Regions from separate parts of the Vibrio sp. Vb0937 genome, predicted to be linked through region 1. Evidence: predicted binding sites of a transcription regulator. Region 1 holds the regulator's gene; each other region holds the start of a gene.
The links. Region 1 encodes CRP, which controls carbon source genes, mostly activating them, when cyclic AMP is high. Its sites were predicted from a motif close to TGTGANNNNNNTCACA; they were not measured.
Positions count from the first base shown of each region.

Region 2: the regulator CRP is predicted to act here: its motif matches at 1,126-1,141, upstream of udp (uridine phosphorylase).
Region 3: the regulator CRP is predicted to act here: its motif matches at 781-796, upstream of cdd (cytidine deaminase).

Region 1 covers NZ_JAWOTK010000026.1:30,450-32,730, forward strand. Annotated here, with positions in the region: gene R7P67_RS19860 (DUF1338 domain-containing protein) at 1-536, shown strand, start outside; gene crp (cAMP-activated global transcriptional regulator CRP) at 673-1,305, opposite strand; gene R7P67_RS19870 (phosphoribulokinase) at 1,546-2,281, opposite strand, start outside.
Region 2 covers NZ_JAWOTK010000003.1:19,937-22,217, forward strand. Annotated here, with positions in the region: gene R7P67_RS06990 (zinc/cadmium/mercury/lead-transporting ATPase) at 1-922, shown strand, start outside; gene udp (uridine phosphorylase) at 1,237-1,995, shown strand; gene R7P67_RS07000 (DUF1887 family protein) at 2,153-2,281, opposite strand, start outside.
Region 3 covers NZ_JAWOTK010000006.1:171,275-173,555, forward strand. Annotated here, with positions in the region: gene R7P67_RS11650 (LrgB family protein) at 1-469, shown strand, start outside; gene cdd (cytidine deaminase) at 901-1,788, shown strand; gene purT (formate-dependent phosphoribosylglycinamide formyltransferase) at 1,932-2,281, shown strand, end outside.

The sequences.
Region 1 (2,281 bases):
ATCCGAAGCAACCTAAAGTCTTTATTAGTGAGCTAAAAGTTGAAGAGTGCTCGTCTGAGCTACAAGAGATTGTGAAAAATTTGGTGGCACAAGTCGATGCTGACAAGCTGAACGATAGCGCATTCTTACATGGTGGACGCTTGTGGGATTTAAGCTTTGCTGATTACCAAACGTTGGCTAAAGAAAGTGAGTACGCATCTTGGCTTGCGGCGCATGGTTACGGAGCAAACCACTTCACGGTGAGCGTTAACCAGCTCAATGAATATGAAGAAGTGAAGCAGGTAAACGATCATCTGCGTACCGCTGGGTTTACCATTAATGAAAATGGTGGTGAAGTGAAGGGCACTCCTGAGGTGTTGCTAGAGCAGTCATCGACCATGGCAGATAAAGTAGCGGTTCGTTTTAGCGAAGGCACTGAAATTATCCCTGGCGGTTTTTATGAATTTGCTAAGCGCTATCCGATGGAAAATGGTGATTTGTACCCAGGTTTCGTGGCCGCTTCAGCTGACAAAATCTTTGAAAGTACGAATGGCTAAGTTTTAGGGTTAACCTGTTAAGCTTACTCATTAGTGTTCGCTGCACCCTATCTCATTTGGTCATGAGTAAATAAAAAGCCACCAATGTTGCCATTGGTGGCTTTTATAATTTTGTTCGTGTCACTCTAGTTCGAGATTAACGAGTACCGTAAACCACGATGGTTTTACCGTGAGCAGAGATTAGGTTCTGCTCTTCTAGCATCTTCAAGATACGACCTACTGTCTCACGAGAACAGCCAACAATTTGACCGATTTCTTGACGAGTGATCTTGATTTGCATGCCGTCTGGGTGAGTCATTGCGTCTGGTTGTTTTGCAAGGTTCAGAAGCGTCTGAGCGATACGACCAGTTACGTCTAGGAACGCCAGGTCACCCACTTTTTGGCTAGTTACTTGAAGACGACGAGCCATCTGCGCAGAAAGACGCATTAGGATGTCTGGGTTTACTTGGATAAGCTGACGGAACTTCTTGAAAGAAATTTCAGCAACTTCACAAGGAGATTTAGCACGAACCCAAGCTGTGCGCTCTTGGTCTTCCTCGAATAGACCAAGTTCACCAATAAAGTCTCCTTGGTTTAGGTAAGAAAGGATCATCTCCTTACCTTCTTCGTCTTTGATAAGAACCGCAACAGAACCTTTAACGATGTAGTACAAAGTTTCTGCCTTTTCGCCCGCGTGAATTAGCGTGCTCTTTGAAGGGTACTTATGAATATGACAGTGTGAAAGAAACCACTCTAATGTTGGGTCGGTTTGAGGTTTACCTAGAACCATAATATCTCACTTCCTCTGCAGGGTACGCTTGCGCTATCCATATTTTAGCTAAGCCTGAATTAGGCCTACTAGAATAAGAGCACTTTTTATATGCTGCAAGCTCTCTTGTGTTTCGGTAAGAAATAGTATCCTTTTTCGAAAACGATTTCTTGATTTTAATCGTGCCATGATTGAGATTTTGTAAGCAAAACTGTGCACATGATCACGGTATGAAAAGTAAACATCTTCGCTGGCAGGTTTTTAGCCAATTTTCCCTGTTTCGATGAGCTGTTGTAGGATAGGCCGAACTATGAGCTCCATTGCAAAGCTCATCTTACCGCCGGGTACGACAATCGTGTTGTGGCGTGACATGAATGAGCCATCAATCATGGCCAGCAGATATGGGAAGTCGACATTCTTGATACCGCGTAGGCGAATCACCACAAAACTCTCATCCAAACTAGGGATGCCTTTTGCATTAAGTGGGTTGGAAGTATCAACGGTCGGTACGCGCTGGAAGTTGATGTGAGTACGAGAAAACTGCGGAGTGATATAGTTGAGGTAATCGTCCATGGATCGCACGATTGAGTCCATTACCGCTTCACGCGAATGGCCGCGATCGCGAGTGTCACGTACGAATTTTTGGATCCACTCTAAGTTCACAATCGGCACCATGCCAATTAAGAAATCCACATGTTGAGCAACATTAACATCGCCATCGACCACGCCACCATGTAACCCTTCATAAAACAGAACGTCGCTGTTTTCGGGTAAGTCTTGCCACGGTGTAAACGTGCCTGGCATTTGATTGTAGGGAACCGCTTCGTCAAACGTGTGCAGATAACGGCGCACGCTGCCAGTGCCGTCATGCCCGAACTTACGGAAAAACTCTTCTAATCCCGGGAAGTCATTAGCTTGTGGGCCAAAGTAGCTAATGTGTCGACCTTGCTCGCGGGCTTTGCGGATTTCGATGTCCATTTCTGGGCGAGTAAAGCGA
Region 2 (2,281 bases), on a different contig from region 1:
CGCATTTGATAAAACTGGGACACTGACGCAAGGTAAACCAGAAGTGACTGACGTCTTTGCTTTTGATATGGATGAAGACAAGTTACTTAGCCTAACTGCGTCAATCGAGGTTGGTTCAAGTCATCCTCTAGCGGTTTCTTTAGTTACCAAAGTGCAAGAGCAGGGGCTTACTATTCCTGAAGCGTTGGATAAAACCGCGCAAGTAGGCTCTGGTGTCACTGGTTACGTCGATGGAAAAATGGTCCAAGTGGTCACGCCTTCAAAGGCAGACTTTCCACTTTCTCAGGAAGCCAAAGAGCAAGTGGTTACGTTGGAACAACAAGGTAAAACGGTTGTCATTGTTCGTTACGATGACGAGGTCATTGGCGTGATCGCATGGCAAGATACATTGCGCTCAGATGCCCAGCAAGCCATCGCAATGTTGAAGGAACTTGGGGTCACGTCGGTGATGCTAACGGGTGACAACCCGAGAAGTGCAGAAGCAATGGCAAATAGAATAGGCTTGGATTATAAAGCGAGTTTGTTACCTGCAGACAAGGTGCATTACGTCGAGAAACTATCACAACAACATACCGTTGCGATGGTGGGAGACGGTATCAATGATGCTCCAGCCATGAAAGCTTCGAGCATTGGTATTGCGATGGGAGGCGGTACGGATGTTGCGCTCGAGACTGCTGATGCGGCGTTAACACACAACCGGTTGATTGAGCTACCTGCCATGATAGAACTGTCGCGTGCGACGCTAAGTAACATTCGTCAGAATGTCGCGTTAGCGCTAGGTTTGAAAGGTGTATTCTTAGTGACAAGTTTACTTGGGGTTACTGGGTTGTGGGTTGCAGTATTAGCTGACAGTGGTGCAACAGCACTGGTGACATTGAATGCGTTGAGATTACTTCGTTTTGAGTCCAAACAGATCAAATAACTGACCTAACCAATGATCCCACTCATTAATAGCCCGAGGCATTCGTGTATCGGGCTTTTTTTAACCGTATTCACCTGATGCGATCAGACGTTTTTCTCGTCCTTGAAATCACGCATTGCTATGCAACAAAATGATTTAACGCTCCTTAAAGTGTGATCAATACCAGTTTTGTTTGAAATTTCATTTTCATTACATTTTGTCATTGTGATTGTGATCACTCTATGTTGGTGAAAGGTTCGCTACAGTGCATCTGTACCCAATAACTGATTAATGAGCTTATTGTTCATAAAATAAGCCACAATAAGGAGCGACTTATGTCTCAAGCTGTATTCCATTTAGGTGTTACTGAAGCTGATCTTAATGGTGCGACTCTAGCGATCATTCCTGGTGACCCAGCGCGTGTTCAAAAAATCGCAGAACAAATGGAAAATCCAGTATTTCTAGCAAGCCATCGTGAATACACGCTATACCGTGCAGAGCTAGACGGTAAACCTGTTGTGGTTTGTTCTACAGGTATTGGTGGTCCTTCTACCTCTATCGCAGTAGAGGAATTGGCACAGCTTGGTGTTCGTACTTTCCTACGTGTTGGTACAACGGGTGCAATTCAACCGCATGTAAACGTGGGTGACATGATCGTAACGACGGGGTCAGTTCGTCTTGACGGTGCGAGCCTACACTTTGCTCCTATGGAATTCCCAGCAGTTGCTGACTTTGAAGTAGCAACCGCAATGAAAGCAGCGGTAGAAGAGTCTGGCGCTACAGTTCACATGGGTGTGACTGCATCAAGCGACACGTTCTACCCTGGTCAAGAACGTTACGATACGTTCTCTGGTCGTGTTGTTAAGCGTTTCCAAGGCTCTATGCAAGAATGGCAAGACATGGGCGTACTTAACTTCGAGATGGAGTCTGCAACACTGCTAACAATGTGTGCGAGCTCTGGTTTAAAAGCGGGTTGTGTGGCAGGTGTTATCATCAACCGTACACAAAAAGAGATTCCAGATCATTCAACTCTGAAAGAAACGGAAGCGCGTTCAATTAAAGTGGTTGTAGAAGCAGCGCGTAAAATGCTTTAAGCCCCTATAGTTGGCATTTAAACAAACAGAAAAAACCAGAGGCTAACCTCTGGTTTTTTTCTAGTTATAGAAATGCGTACAGCTAAAATTTAGGTATAAAAAAAGCAGCATTAATGCTGCTTTTTATCGTTGTGAATTTTAGCTTTTCTTAATGGCACTATATCTCGTCTGAACCGCCCGCGTCTTTAAACCAAGCAGTTAAGTGCGTTCTTAAATCTTTAAGCTCATCAGGGCCAATCAGGGCTAGCCCTAAGTCTTCAGCACGAGTAATGTCATTGTGACGAAG
Region 3 (2,281 bases), on a different contig from region 1:
GCTATATGAACAACTACCACAGATTAAAGCAAACTGGCGAATCATCACTTTTGCTTGCACAGTAGGCAGTGTGATGTCGATGATGACAACCACCTTGATCGCAGTCGCTTTCAAAGCAGATATCAGTTTAATCGCAAGTCTAGTGGGTAAATCCGTCACTACGCCAATAGCAATGGAAATTTCGAGTCACCTCGGTGGTGAAGCTGCCGTTGCGGCGATCTTGGTTCTGATTGTTGGTTTATTGGGCGCGATTTTGGCATACCCAATTTACAACTTAATTGGAATTAAACACCCGATTGCACGTGGTCTGACAATGGGTACAGTCTCTCATGCCTTAGGCACCGCTACTTGTGCAGAGAAACAGCCCATAGATGCCGCGTTCTCATCACTCGCATTGGTTTTATGTGGGATCATAACTTCTATTTTGGCTCCAAGTTTTTTTGCTTTGGCGGTCTGGCTATATCAATAGTTAAGCGCTCTCGGTCTGCCCTCCTTCCGGCAGGCCGTAGCCTTTCCGTTTCTTACTTATCCCTTTTCAAAACCCTATCTTATCTATCAAACTCACCCAGTAATATCGTGAAGGGACTTGACTGAGATATACATTCATAGCATGAGCATTCTAGGTGCTACCACTCGCTCTAGATTACGTAGGTATAAAGTAGCGTAGCGGTAAAAGTCGCGTTAGTAACATACTCCTGCTCCTTGGTCATATGAATATATACTGATATGGTTAATTGTGAGACGGAGATAACGCTTCACACCTGTGCAATCGAATACATGTGTGAGCTCACTCTAATTATGTAACAGAATTATCAATTGCATTATTTATCGTGATCTAACGCACGGAACATTTCTATCTTTCACATAGAATAACTGTCCATGCAATAACAAGGATTCAACATGAAAAGTCGCATTGAACAGGCGCTAGCAGGCGCTCCAGAAGCACTTTCCAAACAACTTGCTCCTATCATCCAAGCTGATGATTTTGATGCTACGCTTTCAGTTCAACAATTTGAGCAGTTGCTTTCAGCTACCGGTCTATCAGACAAAGAGCTTCGTGTTGCGCTACTTCCTTTTGCCGCAGCGTACTCCTATGCTCCCCTTTCTGACTTTTATGTCGGCGCTATCGTTCGTGGTCTTTCAGGTCGCCTTTACTTCGGTGCCAACATGGAATTCTTTGGTGTACAGTTGGGTCAAACGGTTCACGCAGAGCAGTCTGCGATTAGCCATGCTTGGATGAAAGGCGAACGTGGTGTTAAGGATATCACTATCAACTTCAGCCCATGTGGTCACTGCCGCCAGTTCATGAATGAGTTATCTACCGCAAACGAGCTTAAAATCCAGCTCCCAGAACGCGAAGAAAAGTCACTTCATGAATACCTGCCTGAAGCCTTTGGACCAAATGATCTCGGTATCGAGTCCGGCTTAATGGCAGAAGTTAAACACCAATTCTCATGTGATGATGAAGACGCACTCATCCAAACTGCAGTTGAAGCGATGAACATGAGCCACTCTCCATACACCAACAACTTGAGTGGTTTAGCATTAGAGATGACTAGCGGTCGTGTATTCCAAGGCGCTTATGCAGAAAATGCAGCGTTTAATCCTAGCTTGCCACCGCTACAAGTTGCGCTAATCCAAGTTTTACTTGCGGGTGAAACCTTTGACAGCATCAAAGCCGCTGCATTGGTAGAGAACTCAGAAGGTAAGATCAGTCATTTAGCCGATACGCAATCAACGTTGGAAGCGTTGAATCCAGATATTCCGCTTAGTTTTGTCAACGTATAAACGACAAATTCAACAAAAAGCTCTACAACATGTAGAGCTTTTTTATTACCTAAAAACCAAAAGCAAACGTTTGCTTTGTCATAAAACTTCAGTATGATCTCCTGCAATTTCTGTCTCATCACTCTATTTTGTAAGGGAACACTATGTTTGGCACTGCAACTAGCGCAAATGCTACCCGTGTATTACTTTTAGGCTCTGGCGAACTCGGTAAAGAAGTCGCCATTGAATGCCAGAGACTTGGTTTAGAAGTGATTGCTTGTGATCGCTATGCCAATGCTCCAGCGATGCAAGTCGCTCACCGTAGTTATGTTATCGACATGTTAGATGGGAACGCCTTAGAAGAAGTTATTACGAAGGAACAACCTACTTACGTCGTACCAGAAATTGAAGCCATCGCAACCGGCAAACTGGTAGAGCTTGAAGAGAAAGGACTGAATGTTGTTCCAACCGCTAAGGCAACCAGGCTAACAATGAATCGTGAAGGTATCCGACG